2 linked regions of the Prochlorococcus marinus str. NATL2A genome follow. The protein of the gene in region 1 binds, or shares a complex with, the protein of each later gene. Links are inferred from orthologs where the notes say so. Each region holds a gene or a part of one and is shown on either strand. Other genes may lie near its edges.

What was found.
Region 2: the proteins of prfA (region 1) and prmC are in contact, whole or in part, in a crystal structure (PDB 2B3T), measured with the Escherichia coli proteins. The link is inferred for Prochlorococcus marinus str. NATL2A from one-to-one orthologs.

What each region holds. Positions count from the first base shown.
Region 1 is NC_007335.2:1,586,708-1,602,485, reverse strand. The notes cover bases 2-2,919. They hold prfA (peptide chain release factor 1), read left to right. Parts: upstream 2-870; coding sequence 871-1,968; downstream 1,969-2,919. Other genes in these bases: alr (alanine racemase), read left to right, coding at 2,552-2,919; PMN2A_RS08755 (HNH endonuclease), read right to left, coding at 1,972-2,478; rpmE (50S ribosomal protein L31), read left to right, coding at 575-835; rpsI (30S ribosomal protein S9), read left to right, coding at 131-538; rplM (50S ribosomal protein L13), read left to right, coding at 2-134. In the rest of the region: more of rplM, read left to right, coding at 1-1; more of alr, read left to right, coding at 2,920-3,760; PMN2A_RS10915 (hypothetical protein), read left to right, coding at 3,989-4,138; PMN2A_RS08735 (hypothetical protein), read left to right, coding at 4,377-4,865; PMN2A_RS08730 (hypothetical protein), read left to right, coding at 4,862-5,395; PMN2A_RS08725 (hypothetical protein), read right to left, coding at 5,516-5,698; PMN2A_RS08720 (hypothetical protein), read right to left, coding at 5,717-5,914; PMN2A_RS08715 (hypothetical protein), read left to right, coding at 6,152-6,502; PMN2A_RS10230 (tetratricopeptide repeat-containing sulfotransferase family protein), read left to right, coding at 6,600-8,657; PMN2A_RS08705 (tetratricopeptide repeat protein), read right to left, coding at 8,782-10,785; PMN2A_RS08700 (hypothetical protein), read left to right, coding at 11,224-11,454; PMN2A_RS10910 (hypothetical protein), read left to right, coding at 11,455-11,625; PMN2A_RS10905 (hypothetical protein), read right to left, coding at 12,120-12,263; PMN2A_RS10900 (tetratricopeptide repeat protein), read right to left, coding at 12,589-14,385; PMN2A_RS08690 (hypothetical protein), read left to right, coding at 14,806-15,651; PMN2A_RS08685 (hypothetical protein), read left to right, coding at 15,743-15,778. UniProt on the Escherichia coli protein: Peptide chain release factor 1 directs the termination of translation in response to the peptide chain termination codons UAG and UAA.
Region 2 is NC_007335.2:355,591-371,407, reverse strand. What follows is about bases 8,336-11,292. They hold prmC (peptide chain release factor N(5)-glutamine methyltransferase), read right to left. Parts: upstream 10,247-11,292; coding sequence 9,425-10,246; downstream 8,336-9,424. Other genes in these bases: psbM (photosystem II reaction center protein PsbM), read right to left, coding at 10,888-11,046; PMN2A_RS01875 (acyl-CoA thioesterase), read right to left, coding at 10,313-10,753; PMN2A_RS01885 (L-threonylcarbamoyladenylate synthase), read right to left, coding at 8,848-9,462; minE (cell division topological specificity factor MinE), read left to right, coding at 8,336-8,477. In the rest of the region: PMN2A_RS01930 (glycoside hydrolase 100 family protein), read left to right, coding at 1,210-2,661; petD (cytochrome b6-f complex subunit IV), read right to left, coding at 2,658-3,140; petB (cytochrome b6), read right to left, coding at 3,200-3,856; carboxyl-terminal processing protease CtpZ, read left to right, coding at 3,926-5,236; PMN2A_RS01910 (HD domain-containing protein), read left to right, coding at 5,240-6,499; septum site-determining protein MinC, read left to right, coding at 6,502-7,146; septum site-determining protein MinD, read left to right, coding at 7,310-8,125; more of minE, read left to right, coding at 8,130-8,335; psbB (photosystem II chlorophyll-binding protein CP47), read left to right, coding at 11,527-13,050; PMN2A_RS10045 (photosystem II reaction center protein T), read left to right, coding at 13,089-13,184; transcriptional regulator NrdR, read left to right, coding at 13,344-13,823; PMN2A_RS01855 (30S ribosomal protein S1), read left to right, coding at 13,927-15,036; PMN2A_RS01850 (HAD family hydrolase), read left to right, coding at 15,055-15,817. UniProt on the Escherichia coli protein: Methylates the class 1 translation termination release factors RF1/PrfA and RF2/PrfB on the glutamine residue of the universally conserved GGQ motif, i.e. on 'Gln-235' in RF1 and on 'Gln-252' in RF2.

The sequences.
Region 1 (15,778 bases):
AAGGAATGCTGCCTCACACAAGGTTAGGAAGGCAATTATTTACGAAACTCAAAGTTTATAAAGGCTCTGATCATCCTCATTCAGCCCAAGAGCCTAAAATTCTTTCTCTAAATTCTGAATCTGTTACAAAATGACTAGTTCCACAAATAAAGTAGTTTACTGGGGAACTGGTAGACGTAAGACATCTGTAGCCAGAGTTAGATTAACTCCTGGGAAAGGTGAAATAATCATCAATGGTCGTCCTGGTGACCACTACTTGAATTTTAATCCTGCTTATATATCTGCTGTTAAAGCTCCTTTGAAAACTTTAGGATTGAGTGAATCATATGATGTTTTAGTTAATGTCTATGGTGGAGGGTTGACTGGCCAGTCTGACGCCATTAAACAGGGAGCTGCTAGAGCTTTATGTACTTTATCTCTTGATAATCGTAAACCTCTAAAATTAGAGGGGCACCTTAGTCGTGACCCTAGAGCAAAAGAAAGGCGTAAATATGGTCTGAAAAAAGCTCGTAAAGCTCCTCAATTCTCAAAGAGATAATTTTACTTTTCACCTTAAAGTTTTCACTTTTTTATCATGCCTAAATCAGATATACATCCAACTTGGTATCCAGAAGCAAAAGTAATTTGTAATGGAGAAGTTGTCATGACAACAGGTGCTACTCAGCCTGAAATACAGGTTGATGTTTGGAGTGGAAATCATCCTTTCTTCACCGGGACTCAAAAGATTTTAGATACGGAAGGAAGAGTAGATAGATTCATGAGAAAATATGGTATGGCCTCATCGGACTCGAGTGAACAAAAAGATAAATCTTCAGAAGAAAAAAAAGAAAGTTGACAGCTGTTGATCTAAAGATTTAGGGAATAAAAAGAATGGATTCTTCAACCCTAATTAAACGATTAGAAACAGCTAAAAGTAGTTTTCAAAACTTGGAGTTGCAATTAGCTGATCCAGATGTTGCATCAGATCCAAAACAATTAGAGACAATTGCTAGAGAAAGATCCCGTTTAGAGCCTTTGGTTAATGATTATTTAAAGCTCCAGATAATAGAAAAAGAGTGTCTAGAAGCTAAAGGATTAGTAAAAGAAAGCAGAGATGATAAAGAGATGGAACTTTTAGCTAGAGAAGAACTTCAAAATCTCGAACTCTCAAAAAATGAATTAATTCAAAAGTTGACTTTGGCTCTTTTACCCAAAGATCCAAGAGATGAAAGAAGTGTGATGCTTGAAATCAGAGCTGGAGCAGGAGGGAATGAAGCTTGTTTATGGGCTGGTGATTTAGCAAGAATGTATGAAAGATATGGTCAAAAACTTGGATGGAATGTAAAACCTATAAGTTCAACAGAAGCTGATATGGGCGGTTTTCGTGAAATGATTATCTCTGTCAAAGGGGAGTCTGTTTACAGCCAATTAAAATTTGAAGCAGGTGTTCATAGAGTTCAAAGAGTCCCTTCAACTGAATCTCAAGGACGAGTTCATACCTCTACTGCAACTGTTGCTGTAATGCCAGAAGCTGATCCAGTAGAGGTGAAAATAGAATCTACCGATCTAGAAATTAGTACGGCAAGATCAGGTGGTGCTGGCGGGCAAAATGTAAATAAAGTAGAAACCGCTATTGATTTATTTCACAAGCCCTCAGGTATAAGAGTTTTTTGTACGCAAGAACGTTCTCAAATGCAAAATAGAGAAAGAGCAATGGAGATTTTAAGAGCTAAATTATTAGAACTAGAACTAGCAGAGGCTAATGCAAAGGAAAGATCTGCTCGATTGTCTCAGGTTGGCACAGGTGATAGAAGTGAAAAGATTAGGACATATAACTACAAAGATAATCGAACAACTGATCATCGATTAGGAGTTAATTTCCCCCTTGAACAAGTTCTTTCAGGTCAATTGGAAGATGTCATAGGTGCATGTATTGCAGAAGAACAAAAAAGGCAAATGGAAGAGCTTAGTAATCAATCTGAAGATTAAAAGCTAAGCTACCCATCCAATTACGTATTTACTCCATTCTTTATGACGACCAGAATGAATTTGTTTTGTTGTTTCAAAACTCATGTTATTTAAAGGTTTATAGGGTTTGGTTCTTAAAGGCATCTTTGCCTCTTCAGGGGTTCTATTACCTTTCATGACGTTGCACTGCAGACATGCAGTAATCACATTTTCCCAATTATCTGTTCCTCCTCTACTACGAGGGAAAACATGATCAATTGAAAGTTTTTTATTTTTCTGACCACAATATTGACAAGAGTTATTATCTCTTTGAAATATATTTTTTCTAGATAGAGGAATATCTCGATATGGAACTCTAATAAATTGCCTTAATCTTATTACTGTAGGAGCTTTGACATCTTGCCTAATATTGTGTGTAGCATCTTCTTCAAGACTTTCAGCCTTGCCTTTGAGCATTAAAACAGTCGCGCGTCGCCATGAAGTGATGTTCAATGGCTCATAGGAAGCATTCAAAACAAGAACTTGACCCATGCAAGCAAGCTATTTAAGCGGCATGCTAGTGGTATTGACTCCTTGTTGCAGTTTCCCTTATTACATTGATTGGATGCAGAGTATGTCAAAAATCAATAGAACTGAAAGATCTTTCACTTTTGGTGGGTTAACTGAAAATGTAATTACCCCTGATCCTCGCAGTCGTGCATGGGTTGAGGTTGATTCGAAAATTATCGAAAATAATGCAAGAGTCTTGAAAAACTTTATTGGCGATGATTGTTCATTGATGGCAGTTGTGAAAGCTGATGGATACGGACATGGTGCAGAGACTGTTGCTAAATCTGCGTTAACTGGAGGTGCAGACAGTCTTGGAGTAGCAACTTTAGAAGAGGGTATTCAATTAAGGAATGCTGGCTTGAAGTGTCAGATATTAATTCTTGGAAATCTAATTAATTCAGAAGAACTTTATTCTTCCTTTTGCTGGGATCTTATTCCTACGATTAGTGGAATTCGTGAGGCAATAATTTGCAATAATATCGCAGAAAATAAGAATAAAAAATTTGCTATTCACTTAAAAATAGACACAGGTATGACGAGACTTGGCTGTAACTGCAATCAATTTAAAGAATTAATTAATAAGATTGATTGTCTTGAAAATATAGCCTTAGAAGGTATATATAGTCATTTGGCAATTGCTGATAGATATCTAGAAAATAATACTCAACTAAGTTTCACGCAGATTCAGTTAAATAGATTTGAGAAGGTCTTAAAGGGTTTGGGCAAAAGAAACAAGTTTATATGCAGACACCTAGCAAATTCTGCGGGAACACTTTCAGATAGTCGACTTCATTTTGATATGGTTCGGGTGGGACTAAGTTTGTATGGTTATTTCCCTGTAAATGATTTTAAGTCTGATTTGAAACTTAGCCCAGCGTTGAAAGTTAAGGCTCGAGTTACTTTGGTTAGGGATGTTGGGAAAGGAATTGGAGTGGGGTACGGACATTTTTTTAAAACTCAAAGGGCAAGCAAGCTTGCTGTCGTTGCTATTGGCTATGCAGATGGGGTAAGCAGAAGCCTTTCTGGAAAAATATCAGCCTCAATAGATGGAGTGTTAGTTCCTCAAGTAGGTGCAATTGCAATGGATCAAATGGTTTTTGACATAACTGATAAACCAGATATAAAAACAGGTCAGGTTTTAACTCTTCTTGGAACTGATGGTGAGGTTTGCATCTCTCCTCAAGATTGGTGTGATTTGTCTGGATCAATTCCATGGGAAGTTCTTTGCAGTTTCCGAAATCGACTTCCTAGAGTTGTCACTTAAAATTTGTAGAGGATCACAATACAAATTATTTGAGCTTTGACTTGATAAGGTATGGGGAATGGAGAGGTGGCTGAGTGGTTGAAAGCGGCTCCCTGCTAAGGAGTTACAGGAGGCAACTTCTGTCGAGGGTTCGAATCCCTCCCTCTCCGTTTTTCATTAGATTCAGACGGATTCAGAAAGGTTCATAATCCCCCAAAACTACTGATATGACTGAATAGAGCGGGTCAATTGGAGTCAGGTGGGTTCATACTAAGTCAAGCGTGTGTTGTTGGGAATGTTGTTGGGAGAAGTCATTTTGTTGTTGGGAGAAAATTCAGTTGCTGCAAAGGATCTCAGGAAATGTGTTGTTGGGAGGTTGGTCCTGTAACGGGGACCTAACACTTTAGGACTCAAATTTATGTGCTTAATTTGATAAACAATTCTTGGTCAAAAGTAATGATGAAGTTTCATATTTACTGGCAAAACCAACATGGAATTTGGCAAAAGTATCTCACCAAAACCAACGAAGCAGATACCTTTAGGACAATGACCAGAAGAGCAAAATCAACAAATCTCAGGCATAAGATGACTGACGATTCAGGACGCATGTTGGACGTTGTGAACCCCTGAGATGTTTATGAATATCTTCCTTGCTCCTGTTCTCTTCGCTGGAGTTTTCGCTGCATATGTCATGGATGACAGTGATATTGATAACGGCAACGTAGAGATGTATTCACAAGTAACTCATACAGGGAACGTGGTTTTTATTGGTAACAAGAATGGAATTTTCTATCCTTGCCGCTGCCGTCAAATCAAAGGTGAACCACCATGCTGTCCTGTTGCATACCCATCACTTGGTTCTCTTGGATTCGCTGGAAGACGCCATTCATCTGACGTGGTTGAACTTAAACGTGGCAAAGGTTTTTGGTGCAAGTTCAGCAGTCTAAAAATGCCAGAGGGTCACAAGCGTGGAGATAATTTTCCAATTCATTGGTGTCATAAGAGCGGATGGGTTGAAGGGATAAGACCTAAGTCTTTTTCTAATAGATCCAATATTGGTGAACCTCACTCATTGATTTTGCATCCAGCAGTAATTGATGAAACCAAGTTGAGGGGGTTCAATTGATTCCACTACTATTTGCCGCTGCACTTCAATCAGAAATTGTTCTTCAAACCAACGTGATTGAAAAGTTTAGTTGTGGTGCTGGATGTCACAAGAAAGTTGAACAACTAACAAACATGGTTGAGATAGGTGATGGTTGGAGAAAAATCAAAGTGAAACGTACTCCATACATGTGGACTCGTGAAGGTGGGTTAGAGCAGCGAGCACCAGTATTTGATTCACCAATTGGTACTGGTGGTACTACAAGTTGGAACTATTCCAACTGCAAGACAAATATTTTTACTAATAGAAGCAGAGAATATTTTTCTCCTCCTCCATCTCCACCAGAGGAAAAGTGGGAACGAAATTTAAGTGCATTCACTAGCAGCGGCAAACCAAACTTTTTCAGCAAAAATGGAAGTGTGTTTCAGAGGTGGAGAGCAATGTGTCCAGAAACAGAAGCAGCAAGAAAGGGTACTGAAGAAGTCAAGGCATGGTGGGACAGAGTAATCAATATGCTTAAAGATGGCGAAGAAGACAATAAAAAAGAGTAGACGGGAACTACTCTTTGCAAACTTATTTTATGATTTTTTCCAACTGGAATTTTTTTTATTTGTTTAATATCTCTTGCTCGTTTTGGGGCGTTTGTAGGTTACTAAGGTTCCAAAAATTTACTATAGTTTGATCTTCTTATCTCGCACCATTTTATCCATTGCAGCATTAAGTAGTGAATCAATTAGTGCATTCTTCTTCATTGGTTCACTGTTGATACTGCTAGATGCATTCTTGTTGATTTGAACTAATGCTTTATTCAGTCTTGTGTCTGTATTTGTATTGATAATTGCTTGCTTACTCATGTTCTATCTTTTCAATTTTTATTTGCGTAATAAGTCATCCATAGACTTCAAGCATTTTTTATACAAGTCTGTTCTCTTTGGTGTATTTGTTAGTTCTCTAATGTTGGTTTCCATTTCAAGTTCCTCATCAGTAAGAACCATATGAACATTGTTTGATAGAGGTTTTTGTTTATGTATTCTGTTTATTTTTGTTGGTGAATATGTTGCTGATGTCATTATTGAGTTTTGTTCAGTTGATATCTCTACGTCTTACACAGATTGCTCCGCATACTTTATTTATGCTTTCTTTTTCGTTTGCGGAAACAAAAGGACACTTAGAGTCTCTAAAGCATCATCACCATCTCATTTGTTATGTAGTCTTGAGTTGACAGAAATGTACATTCGTGTTAACATAATGTAACAACATGGTTAGCCTAATAAGTTAATTACTTATAAACATTAGAGATAAAAATAATGCATAGAGTTGATCAGGACTCCTTCGCAAGAGATATTGCTTTGGAGTTATCAGGTGTATGGAATAAAATAGATTTTTGTTGGCAAGTTAAATGTCCTACTTGTGCAAAACATCATGCAAAGTGTGCGGATAGAAAGCAAGCAAGGATCATCAAGGGAACTAAGGGTACTTGGATTCTTCAGTGTCCAGTATGTGCATATGAGGCGAGGGGGAAGACTGCTGCAATGTGCTTAGGAAATATTATTGGAACTTACGGGAGTCAAAGTATTCAGGGCAATTGGGATGAAAGGTGGCAAAAAGTTTTTAAGAACAGGAATTGCAAGCACCACCAATCAAGATCTAAGGGATAAGGATTCAAGCATCTTCAGGACACTAACCAATTTCAAGTATCCGCTTTACTTAAGTAGTAAAATCGGAAGAATCAAAAGAGAGAAAAGATAAGAGAAGATGGATCTTTCTAGTCAAGATGGAGAAGTAAAGAAAAAAGTCACTGAAATAAAAACATTCTCCGTTCCATTTGCTTTAGGAGAAATCAAAAAAAATATTACTATTACTACGAACACTCCTTCCAAACCGTCTAAAGAACAAATAATTAATCAAGCATTGAAGTTTCATTCACAAGGCAATATTTCAGAAGCAGCAAAACTTTATCAATATTTTATTGATAAAGTTTTCAAAGATCACAGGGTTTTTTCTAATTATGGAATAATTTTAAAAAGTCTAGGCAAATTACAAGAAGCAGAATTATCTACTCGCAAAGCAATTGAAATTAAACCTGATTACGCAAAAGCGCATTTAAATCTGGGAATCATATTGAGTGATCTTGGTAAATTAGAAGAAGCAGAATTGTCATACCGCAAAGCAATTGAACTGAATCCTGATTTCGCAGAAGCACATTACAATTTGGGAATCATATTGAGTGATCTTGGCAAATTAGAAGAAGCAGAATTGTCATACTGCAAAGCAATTGAACTTAACCCTAATTTCGCAGAAGCACATTCCAATCTGGGAAACATATTAAAAGATCTTGGCAAATTACAAGAAGCAGAATTGTCATATCGCAAAACAATTGAACTTAATCCTGATTTCGCAGACGCTCATTACAATTTGGGAGTCTTATTGAAAGAACTAGGCAAATTAGAAGAAGCAGAATTGTCATACCGCAAAGCAATTGAACTGAATCCTGATTTCGCCAATGCTCATTACAATCTGGGAATCATATTGAAAGATCTTGGCAAATTAGAAGAAGCAGAATTGTCATGCCGCAAAGCAATTAAAATCAAACCTGATTACGCAGACTCTCATTACAATTTGGGAGTCTTATTGAAAGAACTAGGCAAATTACAAGAAGCAGAATTGTCATACCGCAAAGCAATTGAACTTAATCCTGATTTCGCCAATGCTCATTACAATCTGGGAATCATATTGAAAGATCTTGGCAAATTAGAAGAAGCAGAATTGTCATGCCGCAAAGCAATTAAAATCAAACCTGATTACGCAATAGCATACTATTCAATATCATTAATTAAATATTCTGATGAGAATAATATATGGCAGGATCAACTCTTTTCTAAAAATATCTTAATTAATAAATCCCAAGAAGATCAAGTTTATATTTACTTTGCAAGAGCAAATATTCTTCATAAGGAAAAACAATACGAAGAGAGTTCTACATATCTTGATTTGGCGAATGAATTAAAACTTGCTATTAAACCATCTGAATCTAATAAGTTATTAAGTAAGTCTCAGGCATTATTTATTGAATCTAATAAAAATGAAATTAATAAAAAAGAACCCAGAAATTCTCCTGAGAGTATTTTCATTGTCGGAATGCCTAGAAGTGGTTCTACATTATTGGAATCAATTCTTAGTATGAACAATGAAGTATGTGATCTAGGTGAAATTAATATTCTAGAGGAATCTTTTCTAGAGTATAAGAAGTCTAAAAAAGATGCAAATTTTGCTGAACTTTATGGGGAAAAAGTAAATAATCATACTGAGTTGAACATTGCAACTAATAAAAACTTATATAATTATCAATACACAGGTATTATTGCTAAAAGAATACCAAACGCAAAAATTATTCACTGCTATAGAAATCCTTTAGATAATATTCTTTCAATTTACCGAACACATTTTGCTAAAGGAAATGAATATTCCTCATCCCTAGTTGATTGCGTAAGAATTTATCTAGATCAAGAAGAAATTATGACTCAATATAAGAATAGATTTAAATCAACAATTTATGACTTAAATTATGACTCATTAGTTAGCAATCCAAATAAAGAAATCAAATCTTTGATCTCTTGGTTAGGTTGGAAATGGGAAGATAAATATCTATCGCCTCATCTTAATCCACGCTCAGTTTCAACAGCAAGCAATGTTCAAGTTCGTTCCCCAATTAATTCAAAATCAATTGGTGGATGGAAGAACTACAAAGATATGCTGAAACCTGCTATTGAAATCCTTACTCAAACTGATAGATATCAAGACATAACCTTATAAAACAAACTTATAGAACTGGGAAAAGTTTGAAAAAACATACCAACACTTTCAAAAGTAATGAATCAGGTCAATAGATAAGGTTTTTAGTACAAAATACGTGTGCTAAAAACTGAATTTAACTTTTTTAGTAATTTTTTTCTTTTGTAATTTCCATTAATACTCTCTCCATAACCTCTTGCCAATTATTTCGCTCTTTTTGACGGAATAATCTCATCGATGGATACCAAAATGTATTCTCCCTTTCAAGTCCCCAAGTCCAAAAAGGAATATCTTTTAGCAGTAACCAAACTTTTTTACCCATTCCTCCAGCTAAATGAGCAATCGAAGTATCACAAGTAATGATTAAATCACAGTTCTCAATTATGGCAGCATTTTCAAGAAAATCCCAAGTCTCATCAATTTGAGCTTGGCAGTTAACAAACTTATTTCTGAAAGAGCATTTTTCAAGTTGCTCTGAACCAAAACCTTTTTGTAGTGAAAGTAATTTAAAATTATTGTTCCTAGCAAGAGTGGCAAAAGTTTCAAGAGGAATTGATCGTCCTTGATAAGTCTTTTCCATATTTGGATTCCCTTGCCAGTTAATACCAATGATTGGTCTTTTCTCTTTAGAGAGTATGTTTTTCCATTTCTTTTTTAGTTGATTAGTGGAAAAGATATATGGTTCAGAAATGATTGGTTTTTGGGGATTTATCTCTAGATATCTAGGTAAAGATAATAATGAACTCCATTGCCCTTCTGAAATTGTCTCAGCTTGTTCTGGCGTTAATGGATTCTGATCAATCCCTGAGGCTTGGATCAATGAATGTAGTTTTGTTTGAGCACAAAAAGAAATTTTGAGTTCTTGATTTCTAAGGTAAGGAATATATCTCATATATTGAAGAGTATCGCCTAAACCTTGTTCGCTAATGACTAAGAGCTTTTCTCCTTTTTGTAGTTTTTGATTATTTATCCTTTGGACTTTTGTCTTACAGTGAGGAATAGCAGGCTTCTTTTTTTTGAATCTAAATTCATAGTTTTCTAGACCATTTTTATAGTCACCTTGAAGTAGTTCAAGTAATGAAAGATTCCAAAATGCCTCTGCGTAATCAGGTTTAATTTCAATCGCTTTGCGATATGACAATTCTGCTTCTTGTAATTTGCCTAGCTCTTTCAATAAGTTTCCCAAATTGTAATGAGCCTCAGCGAAATCAGGTTTAATTTCAATCGCTTTGCGATATGACAATTCTGCTTCTTGTAATTTGCCTAGCTCTTTCAATAAGTTTCCCAAATTGTAATGAGCCTCAGCGAAATCAGGTTTAATTTCAATCGCTTTGCGATATGACAATTCTGCCTCTTGTAATTTGCCCAGATCATTCAATATATTTCCCAGATTGTAATGAGCCTCTGCGAAATCAGGTTTAATTTCAATTGCTTTGCGATATGACAATTCTGCCTCTTGTAATTTGCCCAGATCATTCAATATATTTCCCAGATTGTAATGAGCCTCTGCGAAATCAGGTTTAATTTCAATTGCTTTGCGATATGACAATTCTGCTTCTTGTAATTTGCCTAGCTCTTTCAATAAGTTTCCCAAATTGTAATGAGCCTCTGCGTAATCAGGTTTAATTTCAATTGCTTTGCGATATGACAATTCTGCCTCTTGTAATTTGCCCAGATCATTCAATATATTTCCCAAATTGGAATAAGCATCTGCGTAATCAGGTTTAATTTCAATTGCTTTACGAGTTGATATTTCTGCTTCTTTTAATTTACCCAGATCATTCAATATATTTCCCAGATTGTAATGAGCCTTTGCGAAATCAGGTTTAATTTCAATTGCTTTACGAGTTGATATTTCTGCTTCTTTTAATTTACCAAGACTTTTTAATATGACTCCATAATTAGAAAAAGCTCTCTCATCTTTGAATCCTTTATTGATGAAATTTTTATAATATTTTGCCGCTTCTGGAATATTTCCTTGTGAATGAAATTCAATTGCTTGATTGATTATTTGTTCTTTAGAAGGTTGAGAAGGCGTGTTTGTATTAATAGTAATATTTTCCTTTTTTTCTTCTAAAGTGAATGGAACTGGGTATGTTTTAACATTCTTGATTTTCTTTTTTCCTTGATCTTTATCACGAGATGTCAAAACTTTTTTCGAACTTACAAGTTCAGTAATTCTACAATTCAATATAATAGCTTTTAATTAATATTTTTCTAATGAGGGGGATTTTGAGGGGGATTTTTCCGCTCTCCCCTCAACAACTATTCCCAACCCGTTCCGTCCCGTTCTTTTTTGCTCTAATGGGAATTACTCCCTCTCCGTTCTTAATTTCTTCCATTAAAGAAGTGGGCAAGATTTTGGTTGCCCACTTCAATTTAAGTTCAGCACTTGTGTATCCATGTGAACAATCCGATTCCCTTTAACTAACCACTTCCCTGACCTACGGGAAGACAAGTGCTAGAACTCCAACCCATTTCTAATTAAACAAAATCATTGGAACATGAGAGAAAACACCTGTTTCCATTTGTGTAATTGGTTCATCAGACCAAAGTGAGTTAAAACAAAGTTAGTCAGCATGAACTGATGATGGATAGTAAAGAATATAATTGGATTTTTGTTTATAAGATTCGTGATTCAGGTGATGTGATTTATAAAGTCACTATTCCATCAGAACGAAAAGAAGATGCAGTTGAAATATTTAAGAGAGAACATCCAGATGGATTGATCTGTAGTGGTATCAGGAGAGGTGATTTTAAATTGATACCATTCAAGGAACTATCTTCACGTGATCCTTGGGAGGAGATTGCTTCGTAAGTGATATTCAAATCAAATCAAGGCAAATCCTTTACCAAAGAAGAAGCAATAGATCTAATGGTGTCATTGAGTGCAACTGACGCAAATTCAGAAAAGAAGTGGAGAGGTTTCTACAACTCTTTATCGCAGAAAGAACTTCAGGATGAATGGGATGAGTATTGGAAACCTTAATTTTTGCATTAAGAAAGGGATCCTGCTGCTTCAGCGACCTTGAGACCCTCACTTCATTTTGAAGGTATATTTTAGAGTGTAATCGTGCTCCTTAAATAACATTTGAATTGTGTTGGGTGGAATGTTGGGTGGAATAACCCAAAAATCCCATCTCCTTGCGTAATGCTGCTTCACCACAGTCCACTTGGTGTCACTCAAAAGTCCTCCCTCTCCGTTCTTAATTAGTTTCAGAGCGTTTCAGGCGTTCCCAGAAAAAGCAAGAATACAGTCGTAGTAATGGTTTTGAAAGTTTAAGAGTTTCAAGCGGTCCCTTAGTGTGCCATACAGAACGAAAAGTGCGAGGGGGATTTTGAGAACTCACTAGGAGAGAGATCTCTGATATGTCAATCGGTTTCACGCTCGTTGAGGGGGATTTTTGCTGCGTCTGAGGGGGATTGAAGTTTATTGGGTGGATATGTGTGGTCTGTTTATTACTTAAGGCATTAAAAAAGGACCTACAAAGAAGGTGCTTCTACTCCAAGAGAGATAGGATTTCCTTCTTTCTCTCGCTCAAAATTATTATCAACTTTGTAGGCGGTTTTGTTCATCTCATACGGCATTAGAAAATAACCTACCAAATGATCTGCTTGCTTGCTCAAATATCATGTGCTTGTAAGCAAGAAGTTTTAGAAATGCTTGAAGAAGCACAGCACTCCTATACGCTTTGGACATCATAAATGTTATGAATACTTCTCAATTAATTAAGGTAAGTAATCATTTTTGACTGAAAGATTTAAGTAAAGGCCTTGTGATATCATTTGATTTTGCTCGTCTTTAGAATAATTATTTACTCGCCTTTAGAAATTAGAGACTGATAGATTCCTTTTTGATTTTTGGGATATTTTACTTCAAACTTTGGCCAGTTTGGCAAGTTTTTCTTTTTTATATTTCGGTAAGCATTTCTTATATATAGATTTAATATTATTATTTCTGTATTAAATCAAAAACAAAACATATCCGTTCTTCTGTGCTTTCAAATGGAATTGTATGGTGAAATAAAGAAGAAGGAAATATACAAATATCTCTGATTTCTATTTTCTTAATCATTAAATTAAAATTCTTACCTTTATTAGGATATCTAGGACCTTTATAACTAAAAGCTATATCACCTGAATGATTATCATTATTACTATATTTAGGAATCTGTAGATAAAAACTACCAGTAACCCATCCATATTCATGATTATGAGGTGCCAGGAATCCTCCGTTTTTCATACTTATCATCCATGACCGAAGTTCATACTTTTCGGGCCAATTAAGGATGAAGCCTTGCCCACTATCTTTAAATTTATTTCTGTAAAGTTCAATCTTTTCTTCTAAGGCTTTTTTAATTGACCTAACAAATGGAAGATCTAATGAAAATAAATTTCCAGAAGTTTGAATTCCTTTATGAAGAGTACCTTGATACCTCATCATAGTTTTTTCGTTTTTTATATAAGAAATCATTTTGTTTAGATCATTTGTGGAGAATGATTCTTCATTTATTTTTTCAAACAAGACATATTTCATGGCTTGATTACAGAAAGGTGAATGATATTTTTTTTCGTAAATAATACTGGCATGCTCAATTATGCCTCCAATCTCAGCATTACAGACTCTCTTTTTAGATAGTTCTTGATATTTTTCATTAAACTCTTTTTCTCGATCTAGAGATAATAGACAGCCTAGATATAGGCTTTGACAAGAAATAGATTCATTTTTGCTTAGATATTTTAAAGCTAATTCAAATTTTTTTTCATAATTTAAATTAATGGCTAAGTCTCTAACTGCCTTATCTAATGCAGGTTTTAATTCAACTGCCTTTAACAAGCTTTTCATTGCTTCTTCTCGTTTATCAAGATCTATCAATAAGCTTCCCAGGCTATAAAGAGCCTCTGCGAAATTTGGCTTAATTTCAATAGCTTTGCGAGTGTAGCTTTCTGCTTCTTGCAAGTTACCAAGATCTTTCAATATTATTCCTAAATTTGAACAAGCTTCTGCGTAATTAGGTTTAATTGCAATGGCTTTGCGAGCTGATAGCTCTGCTTCTTTTAATTTGCCAAGATCGCTCAATATACCTCCCAGGTTGGAATACGCATCAGCGAAATTAGGATTAATTTCAATCGCTTTGCGACATGACAATTCTGCTTCTTGTAATTGGCCGCTATCTTTCAATATTAGTCCTAAATTGGAACAAGCTTCTGCGTAATTAGGTTTAATTTCAATAGCTTTGCGAGTGTAGCTTTCTGCTTCTTGTAAGTTACCAAGATCTCGCAATATTAGTCCTAAAATGGAATGAGCCTCTGCGTAATTAGGATTCAGTTCAATAGCCTTGCGAGTGTATGTTTCTGATTCTTTTAATTTGCCAAGATCTTTTAAAATGATCCCCAGATTATAATATGAATCTGCTAAATCAGGTTTAATTTCAATTGCTTTACGAGTTGATATTTCTGCTTCTTTTAATTTACCAAGACTTTTTAATATGACTCCATAATTAGAAAAAGCCCTCTCATCTTTGAATCCTTGATTGATGAAATTTTTATAATATTTTGCCGCTTCTGGAATATTTCCTTGTGAATGAAATTCAATTGCTTGATTGATTATTTGTTCTTTAGAAGGTTGAGAAGGCGTGTTTGTATTAAAAGTAATATTTTTCTTTTTTTCTTCCAAAGTGAATGGAACTGGGTATGTTTTAACATTCTTGATTTTCTTTTTTCCTTGATCTTTATCACGAGATGTCAAAACTTTTTTCGAACTTACAAGTTCAGTAATTCTACAATTCAATATAATAGCTTTTAATTAACATTTTTCTAATGAGGGGGATTTTGAGGGGGATTTTTCCGCTCTCCCCACAACAACTATTTCGAACCCGTTCCGTCCCGTTCTTTTTGCTCTAATCGGAATTACTCCCTCTCCGTTCTTATTGGATGTCAGAGAAGTCCATATAGCGCCAAATTGACTCGAAGTAAAAGGATTAACTAATTAAAGCAATTTAAGCATGTTCATATAATTAAAGATGGGATCATTGAATATATTCCAAATTGAGATTTGAAACCATTACGTATACGAAAAAATCTTTTGCATTACTTCATTGCAACTAGCCAATATTTTTAAAATCATTGATATCTGGATGCTTGAATAAGGAAAATTTTTGGATTTAAAGTGCAAGCGAAAACAGCTCAAGCCGCTAAGAAAGCGTTAGCAGATAAAAAGGCAGCTGCGGATAAGAAGGCGTTAGCCGAGAAAAAGGCAGCTGCGGATAAGAAGGCGTTAGCAGATAAAAAGGCAGCAGCGGCTAAGAAAGCGTTAGCCGAGAAAAAGGCAGCTGCGGATAAGAAGGCGTTAGCAGATAAAAAGGCAGCAGCGGCTAAGAAAGCGTTAGCCGAGAAAAAGGCAGCAGCAGATAAAAAGGCAGCTGCGGATAAGAAGGCGTTAGCAGATAAAAAGGCAGCAGCGGCTAAGAAAGCTTTAGCCGAGAAAAAGGCAGCAGCAGATAAAAAGGCAGCTGCGGATAAGAAGGCGTTAGCAGATAAAAAGGCAGCGGCGGCTAAGAAAGCTTTAGCAGATAAAAAGGCAGCAGCAGATAAAAAGGCAGCTGCGGATAAGAAGGCGTTAGCAGATAAAAAGGCAGCAGCAGATAAAAAGGCAGCTGCGGATAAGAAGGCGTTAACAGATAAAAAGGCAGCAGCAGCTAAGAAAGCTTTAGCCGAGAAAAAGGCAGCAGCAGATAAAAAGGCAGCTGCGGATAAGAAGGCGTTAGCAGATAAAAAGGCAGCAGCAGCTAAGAAAGCTTTAGCCGAGAAAAAGGCAGCAGCGGATAAAAAAGCTCAAGCCCGTAAGAAAGTTAATTCTCCAACTCAAGTTAATTCACAACAAAAAAGAGACTCTAGAACTGAATTGTTAACGGTATCCGTCTCATTAAACACTGGAAAGATCGTGTCAATAGCCTCCATAGGGATTTTGGCTTCGGCTATTCTTGTTTCTGCAATGGTATTTATTGCTGGGTAATTCAATTTCACGAATATCTATATAAAAGCAACTTTTTTATTCTGACTTTCTGCTATGTTTTCGTTCTTGTAGTTTTAGGTAAACCTAACCTGTGCTTAAAGAAAGAATCCAAGAGGTTTTTGAGTTC
Region 2 (15,817 bases), 1.2 Mb from region 1 along the record:
TAAGCTCCACGCTTTAACAGCAGACTTGGAAGGCCGCCTGCGGACGCTTTACGCCCAATAATTCCGGATAAAGCTTGCCACTCCCGTATTACCGCGGCTGCTGGCACGGAATTAGCCGTGGCTTATTCCTCAAGTACCGTCATATCTTCTTCCTTGAGAAAAGAGGTTTACAGCCCAGAGGCCTTCGTCCCTCACGCGGCGTTGCTCCGTCAGGCTTTCGCCCATTGCGGAAAATTCCCCACTGCTGCCTCCCGTAGGAGTCTGGGCCGTGTCTCAGTCCCAGTGTGGCTGATCATCCTCTCAGACCAGCTACTGATCGATGCCTTGGTGAGCCATTACCTCACCAACAAGCTAATCAGACGCGGGCTCATCCTCAGGCGAAATTCATTTCACCTCTCGGCATATGGGGTATTAGCGGTCGTTTCCAACCGTTATCCCCCTCCTGAGGGCAGATTCCCACGCGTTACTCACCCGTCCGCCACTAACCCGAAGGTTCGTTCGACTTGCATGTGTTAAGCACGCCGCCAGCGTTCATCCTGAGCCAGGATCAAACTCTCCGTTGTAGTCAGGCCCTATTGTAAAAATAATTTCTACTCAGTCTGATTTGCTTCTCCCACTTAATTCAGCACTGGCGTACTGATTGTGATTGTTGCCACCTTGGTTTTAATAAGGGTTCTAAAGAGTGCACTAAGTTTTATCTTCGTGACTTTCCCGGATCTCAGATCCGTCGTTGCTCTGAGTCTGTAACACCATATATCAAAAAAGAGCCGTGAAACTCCAATTCGAAATAGTGACAAAATCATGCAACTAATTTCTTTTTGACGGGACCTCACACCTTTATCGCAATACATCCGATTCAAAAATGAATCAGACGCGATAAAAGCGTCAGTTCCTAAACTTTTAAGTTGTCTAGGTGCAATGTTTTTGACTTAAAAAGCCAAGAACATTTTCGATCTTTCGACCGTTTTTCAGCTTACAGCACGGAAGGGTTTAGTCTTCAAATGTTGTAAAACTCCCACTTAACTAAAAAAACTTTCGTAATTTTCGCTAACTGAGTACGCTCCAGAATAACTTTTGCGCAGAAGAATATTCTAGACCCTCGAAGTACTTACTTGCAACAAAGTTGCAAATGAAATGTTTTACCTCTTACTATCAATATCAAATGAGTAAGCCATAACTAGCTTTTAGCGATGGCAACAGATTATCTTAATGCCCGCACGTTTTAGCCAACAGAACCAAAGGGTACGCCCCAACTCGAATGAAGACAAAGTTGTTGCAAGAGCTAAAGAACATTTTGAAAAAACTCTGATTCAAATTTCTGGAGATATTGCAGGCAGTGTCGCGGCCTTAGAGCATCCAACAAAAAATGATGCTCTTAATTACGGAGAAATCTTTTTAAGGGATAACGTCCCTGTAATGATCTATCTCTTAACTCAAAAAAGATATGACATAGTCAAAAAATTTTTGACAGTAAGTCTCGATTTGCAAAGTACCACTTATCAAACTCGAGGGGTTTTCCCAACAAGTTTTGTTGAAGAAAAAGGGAAATTAATAGCAGATTATGGTCAGAGGTCTATTGGAAGAATTACCTCTGCTGATGCAAGCTTGTGGTGGCCAATCCTTTGTTGGCTGTATGTGAGAAAAAGTGGTGATCAAAGTTTTGGGACGAGTCAACAAGTGCAAAGAGGTGTGCAACTTCTTCTTGATTTAGTTTTGCATCCAACTTTCGAGGGAAATCCAGTTTTATTCGTGCCAGATTGTTCATTTATGATCGATCGACCCATGGATGTTTGGGGAGCTCCTCTTGAGGTAGAAGTTTTGTTGCATGCATCTTTAAAAAGCTGCATACAACTAATGGAACTAAGCAGAAAACATCAAAAAAGTCGATTGCTCGATCAGAGGCTTGTTTTAACACGTCAGTGGGTGCATGATCTTCGCCAATTTCTTTTGAAGCATTATTGGGTTACAAGTAAAACGATGCAAGTTCTTAGAAGAAGGCCTACAGAACAATACGGTGAAGATCAACATCAAAATGAATTCAATGTCCAACCCCAAGTAGTCCCTTCATGGCTTCAGGATTGGCTTGAAAATAGAGGTGGATACCTTATTGGAAATATAAGAACTGGTAGACCAGATTTTCGTTTTTACAGCTTGGGGAATTCATTAGCATGCATGTTTGGAGTATTGACAGCACCTCAACAGAGAGCATTGTTTCGTCTGGTTCTACATAACCGTGAACACCTCATGGCACAAATGCCAATGAGGATATGCCATCCTCCAATGGATATCGAAGAATGGCAAAACAAAACAGGTTCAGACCCAAAAAACTGGCCATGGAGCTACCACAATGGGGGACATTGGCCTAGTCTTTTATGGTTTTTTGGTGCTTCTATATTGCTTCATGAAAAACGATATCCAAAAGCTGATGTTTTACTCATGGGACAAATGCGGGCTCTTATTGAAGAATGTTATTGGAGTCAATTGAACCAACTCCCAAGACAAAAATGGGCAGAATATTTTGATGGGCCAACTGGTACTTGGGTAGGACAACAATCTAGGACTTATCAAACATGGACTATTGTTGGATTTTTATTAATGCATCATTTGTTAAGAGCTGAGCCTGATGATGTATTGATGCTGGACTTAGAGGAAGAATTCTAAAACAAACCTAAAGTAAGAGATTTATCAATTGGTAGGCAGGCTCCTATACCTAAATACATTGTCAAAACAGTTCCAAATAAAAATAATGACATTGCAACTGGTCTTCTAAAAGGATTAGCAAATTTATTTATGTTTTCAATAAAAGGAAGAATCATTAATCCTAATGGTATCAAAGTCTGCAGAGCAATTCCAAGTAACTTATTAGGTACAACTCTTAAAATCTGAAAAACAGGATATAAATACCATTCAGGGAGAATCTCTAATGGAGTTGCAAAAGGATTTGCTTTATCTCCAAGGAATGCAGGATCTAAAACTGCTAAACCGACAACACAAGCAATAGTCCCAAGAATAACCACTGGGAAGATATATAATAGGTCATTAGGCCATGCTGGTTCTCCGTAATAATTGTGTCCCATACCTTTAGCAAGTTTTGCTCTTAATTTTGTATCGGTTAAATCAGGTTTCTTAAGAGTAGACATGGTTTAAGAAAGGTTTAAAAGAATTAAGGTAAGGGTTGTTTAGATAAATCTTTTTTTAATTATAAGGGACCGGAGATTCCTTGTTTTCTAATCATTAGAAAATGCATCAACATAAAAACTGCTAACAGCCATGGCATCACAAAAGTGTGAAGACTATAAAACCTTGTCAAAGTTGACTGTCCAACGCTCTCACCACCTCTAAGAAGTTCGACCATAAAGTCTCCAATAACTGGGATAGCTGCTGGGACTCCAGAGACAATTTTAACTGCCCAATAACCAACTTGATCCCAAGGCAATGAATATCCTGTAACTCCAAAAGCAACTGTGATTACTGCCATAACCACTCCAGTTATCCATGTCAATTCTCTAGGTCTTTTAAATCCACCAGTCAAATAAACGCGAAAAACATGCAAAATAAGCATGAGTACCATCATTGAGGCACTCCATCTGTGGACTGATCTAATCAACCAACCAAAACTCACATCTGTCATCAGATAACTAACAGAGCTATAAGCTTCAGTTACTGTAGGTTTGTAGTAAAAGGTCATCGCGAATCCAGTCGCGAATTGAATCAAAAAACAAACCAGTGTTATGCCACCAAGACAATAGAAAATGTTGACATGTGGAGGAACGTATTTTGAAGTGACATCATCAGCTATGTCCTGTATCTCAAGACGTTCCTGGAACCAGTCATAAACCGGTGAAGAGTTCGCCATCCACTTATTCACTGTACTTTCAAATATCTTACTCGATGTGCCCCTTGGTCGCCGCAAAAGATCAATCCAATGCTCTCATCTGTTAAATCTTTAACTAAGCCACTGCAAAGACTTTTTGCAGTATTAATTAGCTTTGGGATTTTATTTCAAGTCTTTACTCAGCCCGCTTTTGCCCTAAATGATGGACAATTGCTTGTTATTGAGGCATGGAATCAAGTAAATGCGGGTTATTTAGATCCTAAGAAATTTGATGAAATTCAATGGAAAAAACTTCGTCAAAAAGCTCTTGAAAAGCCAATAAACAATTCTCAACAAGCCTATTCAGCTATTGAAGCAATGCTTCTTCCTCTTGGAGATCCATATACGCGCTTATTAAGACCAGTTGATTACGAGGCGATGAAGAAAAGTAACATAGGTAGTGAAATCAATGGAGTTGGACTTCAATTAGGAGCGAGAAAAGAAGATGGAGACATAGTCGTAATATCTCCTCTTGAAGGCTCTCCAGCATCGGATGCAGGAATTACAAGTGGAACGATTATAAAAAAAGTCAACGGGCAATCCCCAAAACAACTAGGTCTAGAAGCAACAGCCGCAAAATTGAGAGGCCAAACTGGAACACAAGTAATCGTTGAATTAGAGCAACCTGACAATGAAATAAAAGAAATTTCTTTAGAAAGAAGAAGTGTTGATTTAAGACCAGTTAGAACTAAGAGAATAAGGAACGAATCACATACATTTGGTTATTTAAGAATTACACAATTTAGTGAGGGAGTCCCTGAGCAAGTCAAGGAAGCATTGGAAGAACTTTCTGGGAAAGACATAGATGGACTAATTTTGGACCTAAGAAATAATTCTGGAGGTCTTGTAAGTTCTGGACTCGCAGTTGCTGACGATTTCCTCAGCGATATGCCGATTGTTGAAACAAAAAAAAGAGATTCCATAAATGATCCCATCAGTTCTGGACTAGAAACTATTTATGATGGGCCAATGGTTACTCTTGTAAATGAGGGGACAGCAAGTGCTAGTGAAATTCTTGCTGGTGCTCTTCAGGATAATAAAAGATCTGAACTCATAGGTAATAAAACTTTTGGGAAAGGCCTCATACAATCTTTGACCAATCTTAGTGATGGCAGTGGTTTAGCTGTAACAGTTGCTAGTTATCTAACTCCTAGTGGAAGAGACATACAAAATCTAGGAATTGATCCTGATCGCCTCTTGGAAATGCCAGAGCCACTTAATCCAGGCTCTGATGAAGATAGATGGCTTTTAGATGCAGAGCTGATAATGCAAGCCACCTTGGACAAAGAAGAAGTCTCAGAAAAATTATCAAAAGAGACTTTAGTGAAAGAAGAACAATTAATAAGCCAAGAAATTGAATAAGTCATGTCGTCACGAACTTATTACGACCCTCTTCATCAATCCATTACATTAAATAGTTCGATTCCAGAGGAAAAAATGGTGATGGAATTAATAGATTCCTCCCCATTTCAAAGGTTACGAAGAATCAAACAGTTAGGTCCTGCTTACTTGACATTTCATGGTGCAGAATCAAGCAGGTTCACTCATTCTCTTGGTGTATTTCATCTGGCAAGAAGAGCGATCAATCATTTATTAAGTATTGATTCTGGATTAAAAGAGCATAAATTCATTATTTATGGTGCTGCGCTTTTACATGATCTAGGTCATGGACCACTCAGTCACACAAGTGAGGAAATTTTCAAGATAAAACATGAATATTGGACCGCTAAATTAATAAATTCATGTAAAGAAATAACTACGATACTTAATAAATATGGGAAAGGAAATGCAAAAGCAATTTCAGATTTAATTCAATCGGGAAAAGCTGAAAAAAAATCAATAATTTCGTTAATTAGTAGTCAGCTAGACTGTGATCGACTTGATTATTTAATGAGAGATAGTTATACAACTGGGGCAAGATATGGTCAGTTAGATATAGACCGGATAATTTCAGCAATGACAATTTCACCTGATGGAGATTTAGCAATACACCCAAAAGGATTAATGGCAGTTGAGCATTATTTAGTTATAAGGAATCTAATGTATAGAAGCGTGTACAATCATCGATTAAATGAAGTTTGTAATTGGTTATTAGAGCAAATTATAAAAACAGCAAGAAAAATTGGGCCACAAAGCTTATGGGCAGATAAAAGCATGTCTGAATGGCTTTGGAATCATGAAAAAATGAGCCTAGAAAGTTTTTTATCTAATGATGACACAGTAACTGGATATCATATCCATAAATGGCAAGATTGTAGTTCCAACAATCTATCTAATCTCTGTAAGCGCTTTATACATAGAAATTTATTAAAAGCACTAAATATATCCTCCTTTACTTTAGAGACGAGACTAGAATCTCTAGCAAAAGCTAGAAAACTATCTGAAAAATATTACCTTGAGCCAGATATATCCTGTGGATTAAGAGAACAAGTAGTGAAAAGTTACCATCCTTATAAACATGGACTTCGTTTATGGGACGGAGATAAGTTACAAGCTCTAGAGAGAGTTTCACCATTAGTTGATAGATTAATTCAGCCTAATCAATCTTCATGGTTGATTTATCCAAAAGAAATAGAAATTGAATTAAAAATAGAAATTGAGAACCTAAAAATGAAACACAATTAGAAATGAATTCAAAAAGTCAAAAAATAATAATCAATATAGAGGGTAGAAACTATCCTAATTGGAAAATAGATTTAAAAAATAAATTAAATACACTTAAGTCAAATAATTTAGAAATAGATGCTGAAAATATCGATCTTTCATGTAAAGAGATATCAGAAATCATTGAAATTGCGAATCAATATAATTGTAAGATTATTTGTTTTTGCTCATCATCTCCAAAGACGATTGTAAGCTCTCAATCACTAGGTTATAAATCTCAATTTATTGAAAGTTCTTCAAAAAATACCTCAGAGATAAACAAGAGAAATCCAACTTTTTTAAAAACTCACTTTCATCAAGGAACTGTCAGGTCAGGAGAATATATTGAAAGTCCTGGGGATTTGTTAATCCTTGGAGATGTTAATCCAGGGGCAAATGTTAGCGCAGAGGGAAATATAATTATTTGGGGAAGATTACTTGGGATTGCTCATGCAGGCAACAAAGGAAACTCTAAAGCAAAAATATCCGCACTTCAACTTAGCCCTGTTCAACTAAGAATCGCTAATAAAGTTGCTAGAGGTCCTAAGGAGAAGCCTCAATTTGGTCTTGCAGAACAAGCAAGAATCGATTCTGAAGAAATTATAATTTCCCCACTGGAGACCACATAATTAGAAAACAAAAACCAGTATGGTTTTGGACAAAAAGCAAGAAAAAATTACTTCATAAATGCTTAAAGATGTCTTCAAAAGCAAACCCAATGCAACCGATCTAACAATAAAGCTTTTTTCTTCATCAAAATCGAACTAAAGTTTGTCGAATCCAAGGAGGTCAGTGGCGACAGATACACGTGTCATTCTTATTTGCTCAGGAAAGGGTGGGGTTGGCAAGACAACCCTGACAGCTAATCTTGGCATTTCATTAGCAAGGCAGGGGTTAACCACTGCTGTTTTAGACGCAGACTTTGGTCTGAGAAATTTGGATTTACTATTAGGTCTTGAAAATCGAATTGTATATACGGCTCAAGAAGTTCTAGAGGAGGAATGCAGACTTGATCAGGCCTTAGTGAAGCACAAGCAAGAATCCAATCTATCTTTACTTCCTGCGGGGAATCCAAGAATGCTTGATTGGTTAAAACCCGATGATATGAAGTGCATAGTAGATATGTTAAAAGAACAGTTCAATTACGTTTTAATTGACTGCCCTGCAGGAGTTGAGGATGGATTTAAAAATGCTATGGCAGCCTCTCAAGAAGCAATTGTAGTTACCAACCCTGAGGTATCAGCAGTAAGAGATGCAGACAGAGTAATTGGTCTACTGAACACAAATTCCATTAAACCAGTCCAATTAGTTCTTAATCGAGTTAGGCCAAAGATGATGGCCAACCAAGAAATGCTTTCTATCGATGATGTGACTGATATTTTAGCCTTACCTTTACTTGGCCTTGTGCTAGAGGATGAACAAGTAATTGTAAGTACAAACCGAGGTGAGCCACTAACTTTAAATAGCGTTAATTCCCCAGCAGCTAAATGTTATCTAAATATTGCAAAGAGATTACAAGGAGAAGATATTCCACTTATTGATCCAGCAGAGGAGATTTCTGGATTTGGTGCGAAATTTAGAAGACTAATGCAAACAAAAATTTTCTAAAGCAATGGCAATGACACTTAGAGACATTATCAACAAGTTACTACGTAGACAGCCTGCTAGCGCTAGTACCGCGAGAGAGCGGTTGCAACTTGTTCTGGCTCATGATCGATCAGATCTCAGTACAGAACTTTTAGATCAAATGAGAAAAGAAATACTTGAGGTGGTCGCAAAGTATGTAGAGATAGATGTGGATGAAGGAGCAGTAAGTCTTGAGACAGAGGATCGCATGACCGCATTAGTTGCAAACCTACCAATAAAAAGAACTATGACTGGGCAAATCCAACTTAAAGAGCCTAAGAATCAGTCAGAAGTAGATTCTCCAGAAACTGAAGGCAAAGATCAAAACTCTTAATCAATTTCAAAATGGCATTGATTTGTTGGATGAGATTAAAAAGTATTTCCACAAATTTCTTAAATGGATTAACTTTTAGATTACTTTTTTAGGTAGGATAAAAAGATTGCCGGCTTAGCTCAGCGGTAGAGCAGCGCTTTTGTAAAGCGAAGGTCATCAGTTCAAATCTGTTAGCCGGCATTTAAAAAAAGAACTGAAGGAACTATTTAGATTTACCGGAGATTATCCAAATCAAAAAAGCTGCAATAAACAGGTTGAAAAATTTTAATTGAAAAATCCAATCAAAACTCATTATGGGGAGTCTAAAAAGCCACCAAAAAATTGATTGCACTATCAAAACTATTAATAAAAGATAAATCATTCGTTACTTTTATTTCAAAACGACTGAACCAGGCCTTAACAAATTCCACTTGCCATTTTTCCATTCAACAACTGTGCTTGCCATGCCAGAAGAACTTGGCCAAGGGATAGGAGCCAGTATTGGAATCTCCGGGAATTGAATCGAAGCTTCCATCGCATCTTTGACAGGTGTTTCTCCAGAAATGTTTGCACTTGTAGTTGCAAGAGGACCAGTTTGCATAAGCAAATCTCTTGCAATTCTTAGTGCGGGGACTCTGAAACCAACAGCATTTGAATTAGCATTCAAATATTTAGAAAAATTGCCTATTGTTGGCAAAACCATTGTTAATGCTCCAGGCCAATAGATTTTTGCCAATTGCAAGCTTTCTTCCAAAGCACAAGGATGAACAAATTCAAACAAATCATCCGAGCAACCTCCCATCAGGATAAGTGGCTTACTTGAAGGCCTTTTCTTAATAGTCCAAATTTTTTTTGAGTATTTTGGGTATGAACACAGTGCTGGCAAAGTATCAGTAGGAAATAAAGCTAAAGATCCCTTTTTCAACTTTAAAGCCAAGTCAAAGATTCCAAATTGCTGAGTGATCATTTCATTTTCTGCGACAAATTGCATAGCGCTTGATTCCACTTAAATCTTTTTCAAAAGAAACTTCTTCCATTCCAATATTCTTCATAAAACTAGTTATCTTTTCACTTTGATCATAATGATGTTCAAGAATCAACCAACCTCCTTTGGCAAGTCCATTTAATGCTCCAAGGATGATTTTTCTAGAAGCATTCATTCCATCCTCTCCACCATCCAAAGCAATAATTGGCTCATGGTTTTTAACAACTGGTTCTAACTCTTCAACTAAATAGGAGGGTATATAAGGAGGATTACTTAAAACCAAATCAAATCTTCCCCTCCATCTTTTCAAAGGTTCCCACCAATCACCCAAAGAAAATCTCACATTCGCATTTGGCACAATAGCTTTTAAATTTCTTTTTGCTAGTTCTAATGCTTCATTACTAATATCAGTTGCGTATCCATTCCAATTAGGAAGAGATTTAGCTAAAGATACTGCAATAGCTCCAGAGCCTGTACCAAGATCAGCCCATCTTCCAGAATCAAAATTAATAATTTTTTTCAAAGCAATATCAATCAAAAATTCTGTTTCTTGCCTAGGGATAAGAGCCTCTGCTGAAACCTCTAACTCAACATCTCTCCAAGGGCACTTAGAGATCAAATACTGAAGTGGGGTTTGATCTTTTAAATGAGATTTCCAAATAACTTCTAATTCATCAGTTGAGATATCTAAGGAAATAAACTTCTCAGGATTCAAAATAATGCTTTGCAATTTAGCCCAAGAGACTCCAGCGACCATATCCAAAAGCCAATCAAAATCAACTTTCCTACCGCCTATCAATATCATTTTTTTTCTCCATTTAAGAAAAGCGTCACCTGGAATGGATTTAAACATAATAGATTCTTCAATTCCTTAAAGTTTTGGTCCCTCTTCTAGCATTAATAATATATTTTTAATTTGTACTGGTAATTCTCTTACTAACTTTATAGATTCATTTGTTTTTCTTACAACAACAAGTCCTATTATTGCCTCAGCGCCAATATCACCATTTGATTTTAAGAATAAAGTTTTACAAGTAAGTCGTATTTTATTTTCCAGCTTAAATTGACTCGCTAAAAGAATCTTTTCACCATGAATAAAAGATATTTTATATCTAAGTTGAATTGAAACGACTGGAATTTCGAAACCCTTTTCAGATAGTTTTGTATACGAATGTCCAATTTTATCCAAAGCATCAATTCTCCCCTCTTCTAAAAAGTTTAAATAAGAGCCATGCCACATTACCCCTGCATGGTCAGTGTGCTGGGGAAGAACTGTTTTTGTTAATATCCATCTATTATTTTTTGAACTCATCCTCAATAAGAACCAATTATCTTAGTCGTTTAATTTGATATTAAAACTTTGAAGCAATACCTTTACGGTAAAACCTCAGTAGTGATATTGACCTCGAGCAAAAACTTGAGATCTTTGATTAGAAAAGTCCTAAATCACTTTTTAGGCTCAGGGCTCAATCTACCCTTGCTGGTATCAGAATAAAAGCTTGATTTCTCACCATCACTGGTAGAAACAAATAAACCGATAAGAAAAATAGTTGGTACTCCAACAAATAAAAGACTTGCGGCAAAGCCAAAACTAGTGGTTTCCATAACCGAGGTTTTTACTCAGAACAAATTTTACTGAAATAAACTATATATCCCTTCAGCAGAAAAACTGGGTTTTAAATCAAAGAGACTGAGATTTTGTAATTTGCCGAAAAATTATAATTTTAAAAAGTTTGTCAATTATTTTAGATTTGAAAAGCCAAGAAAAATAATTTTCAAACTATCGATTTCATGTTGATTTAAGCTCGGATTTTTAATTTTTTAAAATTAATTTGGTAAGAAAACGTCTTAAAATTACAAAATCAATTGAAATTCGAAAAATTCTTCTTTTTCTTTTTTTTTTAATTTTTTCTAGTCTGCGACTGTCTATTCTCAATTTTCAGCCCCTCAAAACCAGCTAGATTTGACTCAATAGTGTCAAAAGTCATTTCAGGTCTCTACATCCTGTGCATTAACTCAAGCAATACCATTTACGATCATGCGAGTCTTGCTGCATTAAGCAGCTTCGTTATACGAACCTGACCCATGGGATTGCCCTGGTATCGGGTGCACACAGTCGTTATCAACGACCCCGGCCGTCTCTTGGCCGTGCACCTCATGCATACTGCTTTGTTAGCCGGCTGGGCCGGCTCAATGGCCTTATATGAATTGGCCATTTTTGATCCTTCTGATCCAGTACTTAATCCAATGTGGCGCCAAGGCATGTATGTCATGCCCTTTATGGCCCGCCTAGGAATTACAGGCAGCTGGAACGGATGGGATATAACTGGAGCAACCGGAGTTGACCCCGGTTTCTGGAGCTTCGAAGGTGTTGCTGCAGCTCATATAGTTTTCAGTGGTCTCCTGATGCTTGCTGCCGTATGGCACTGGACATATTGGGACCTTGAATTGTGGGAAGATTCCCGCACTGGAGAGCCAGCTTTAGATCTTCCAAGAATATTTGGAATTCATCTTTTCTTAGCAGGCCTTACATGCTTTGGCTTTGGTGCATTTCATTGTTCATCAGTAGGCATATGGGTTTCTGATCCATATGGATTAACTGGGCATGTAGAAAAAGTTGCTCCAGTCTGGGGTGCAGAAGGATTTAATCCATTCAATGCTGGAGGAATTGTCGCCAATCATGTTGGGGCAGGACTTTTAGGAATAATTGGTGGAATATTCCATATCACCAATAGACCTGGAGAAAGGCTCTACAGGGCTCTAAAGCTAGGAAGTCTTGAAGGCGTTCTAGCAAGTGCTTTGGCAGCTGTTCTTTTTGTATCCTTCGTAGTTGCTGGAACAATGTGGTATGGATCAGCAACAACTCCAGTGGAATTATTTGGTCCTACTAGATATCAATGGGATTCTGGTTATTTCAAAACTGAAATCAACCGCAGAGTGCAAGAATCTATGAATGATGGTGCATCGAAAGCTGAGGCTTATGCATCTATTCCTGAGCAACTTGCTTTCTACGACTATGTAGGTAATAGTCCCGCCAAAGGAGGACTATTTAGAGTTGGTGCAATGGTTAATGGAGATGGAGTTCCGAGTGGATGGCAAGGTCACATCTCATTTACTGATAGCGATGGCAATGACTTAGAAGTAAGAAGAATTCCAAATTTCTTTGAGAACTTCCCTGTCATTCTTGAAGACAAGGATGGGAATGTCAAAGCTGACATTCCTTTCCGTCGAGCCGAAGCTAAGTACTCCATTGAACAAACTGGAGTCACAGCTACTGTTTATGGTGGTGAATTAAATGGACAAACATTTACTGATCCAGTAATAGTTAAACGTCTAGCTAGAAAATCTCAGCTTGGAGAGGCCTTCAAGTTTGACAGAGATAGATACAAGTCAGATGGTGTATTCAGAAGCTCTCCAAGAGCCTGGTTCACTTATGCTCACTTGTGTTTTGGCTTACTATTCCTCTTCGGGCACTGGTGGCACGCCGCTAGGACTCTATTTGGCGACAGATTCTCAGGTATCGATCCAGAGCTTGGGGATCAGGTTGAGTTTGGTCTCTTCAAAAAACTTGGAGACGAATCTACCCGCCGAGTTCCTGGTCGAGCCTAAATCAGGATTCTTTATCCCCCTTTATACCGAGAACTTAGATGGAAGCTTTCTCCTACGTGCTAATACTTACTTTGGCACTTGTAACGCTCTTCTTTGCTGTCGCATTTCGTGATCCTCCGAAATACGACAAGTAAATAACAATAAAAAAAGCCCTGAAAATTCAGGGCTTTTTTTATTGTTATTTACTTGAAATTAAAAAAATATTTTAAGTCTAAAAGTAGTTTTATTTAATCTACCCCTTCTCAGAAGCCAAATAAATGTTTAAAGTTAGTTAAATCGTTAAAAAGGGCTGCATGCAGTGCCCATCTTGTCAAAATACAGACAGTCGAGTTCTTGAATCTCGTTCGGCTGATTCTGGAAGAAGCGTAAGAAGAAGAAGGGAGTGCTTAAATTGCGACTTCCGATTTACTACTTATGAAAGAGTAGAAACAACACCAATTAATGTTTTAAAAAGAAGCGGAGCAAAAGAATTATTTAATCGAAGTAAAATAATTAATGGCCTAAACAGAGCCTGTGAAAAAACACTTATACATGGATCTAAAATTGAATTTATTGTTGACGAAATAGAGCTAGAACTCCATCAAGGAGTTTGTAAAGAGATCAAATCAATTGAAATTGGAGAAATGGTTCTTACACATTTAAAAGATATTAATGAAGTTGCTTATATCAGATTTGCATCTGTTTATAGACAGTTTAATGGAATTAATGATTTCATGAAAACCCTTGAAGCACTAAAACCAATAAAAAAAGAACAATTGGCATCAGTTATTTAACTAGAAAGACCTATCAATAAAGTAGAATTTAATCTCAATTTGGTCGGCGGGCCATTTTGTATTCCTATCGCACTGTTCTAAAAAGGCAGACCGCCATTCAAGCATGTCTGAAAATCCAGCAAGCAAAATTGAAGAAAAAAATCCTGAAAAAGAGACATCTATACCTGAAGAAACTGTTTCAAATGCCACAATTGCAGAGTTTGAAGAAAATTCAATTACTGAATTAAAAGAAGACGATATTCCAAAAAACATTCCTGCTGCTGATGACTCTTCAAGCAGAATTAATAAGAGTGATCTTGAAACTGCAGGTTTCACACTTGATGAATTTGCATCTTTACTAAGTAAATACGACTACAATTTTAAACCTGGTGACATCGTCAATGGAACAGTTTTTGCTCTTGAATCGAAAGGAGCAATGATTGACATCGGAGCGAAAACAGCTGCTTTTATGCCTATGCAAGAAGTCTCAATAAATAGAGTCGAGGGTCTGAGTGATGTTTTACAGCCCTCAGAAATTAGAGAATTTTTTATAATGACTGAGGAAAATGAGGATGGCCAATTATCCTTATCTATCAGGAGAATTGAATATCAACGAGCTTGGGAAAGAGTTAGACAATTACAAAAAGAAGATGCAACAATTTATTCCGAGGTTTTTGCTACAAATAGAGGCGGTGCACTTGTTCGAGTTGAAGGGCTCAGAGGATTTATTCCTGGATCACACATAAGCACTAGAAAGGCGAAAGAAGAACTAGTTGCTGATTTCTTGCCATTGAAATTCTTAGAAGTTGATGAAGAAAGGAATAGGCTTGTTTTAAGTCATCGCAGGGCTTTAGTCGAGAGAAAAATGAATCGCCTTGAAGTTGGAGAAGTTGTTGTAGGAGCAGTCAGAGGAATTAAACCTTATGGTGCATTTATAGACATTGGTGGCGTAAGTGGACTTCTTCACATCTCTGAAATAAGCCATGAGCATATTGAAACTCCTCACTCCGTATTAAATGTCAATGATCAAATGAAGGTCATGATTATTGATCTAGACGCTGAAAGAGGAAGAATTTCTCTATCGACGAAGGCGCTTGAACCAGAACCTGGAGACATGCTGACTGACCCTCAAAAAGTTTTTGATAAGGCTGAAGAGATGGCAGCGAGATACAAACAAATGCTTCTTGAGCAAGCAGAAGAAGGAGAAGATCCTATTGCAGTAATGACTATTTGATTATTTACATTTATTGAAATGGCAGAACTATTAATAAAAAATAGCTCTGTTGGTTTTATTAAGGCAGTAATATTTGATAAGGATGGGACCTTATCAAATAGTGAGGAGTGCTTATTAGAACTGGCTAAAACTAGGATAAATTTTTTTGAAGATAAACTTAAAAAATTAAAACTAAACAATATTAAAATTTGGTTATTAAAAAAATTGCTTATTTCTGTTTATGGATTAAAGAAAAATTATCTTTCAGCTAATGCAAGTTTAGCTATAGCTTCTAGAGAGCAAAACATTATATCAACTGCGACAATCTTTACTTTATTTGGTTTCGATTGGTTTCAATCACTTTCAATAGGTAAAGAAATCTTCGATGAAGTAGATATTTACCTTTTTAATCAAAAAGGTAATGCGCAGAAGCATAGAAATCTAATTTCAGGAGCTTTAGATCTATTGGTTTCTCTAAAAAAAGAAGGAGTATCTATTGCATTAATGACAAATGATACACAAGTAGGGATTGAAGAATTTATTTGCAGAAATAAATTGGAAGGTATATTTGATTATCATTGGAGTGCTGAAAATAAACCTTCTAAACCCAATCCAGAAGCAGTTATAGAACTTTGCAAAAAAATGAACTTTAACCCGTCAGATTGTGCTCTTATTTCAGATGCAGATACTGATTTAAGAATGGCCAAAGAAGCTGGCATAACAATAGTAGTTGGTTTTAATGGTGGCTGGCAAACCCCCCCAGTTCTGACTGAAAAGAAATTTCTTATAGAAAAATTAAATG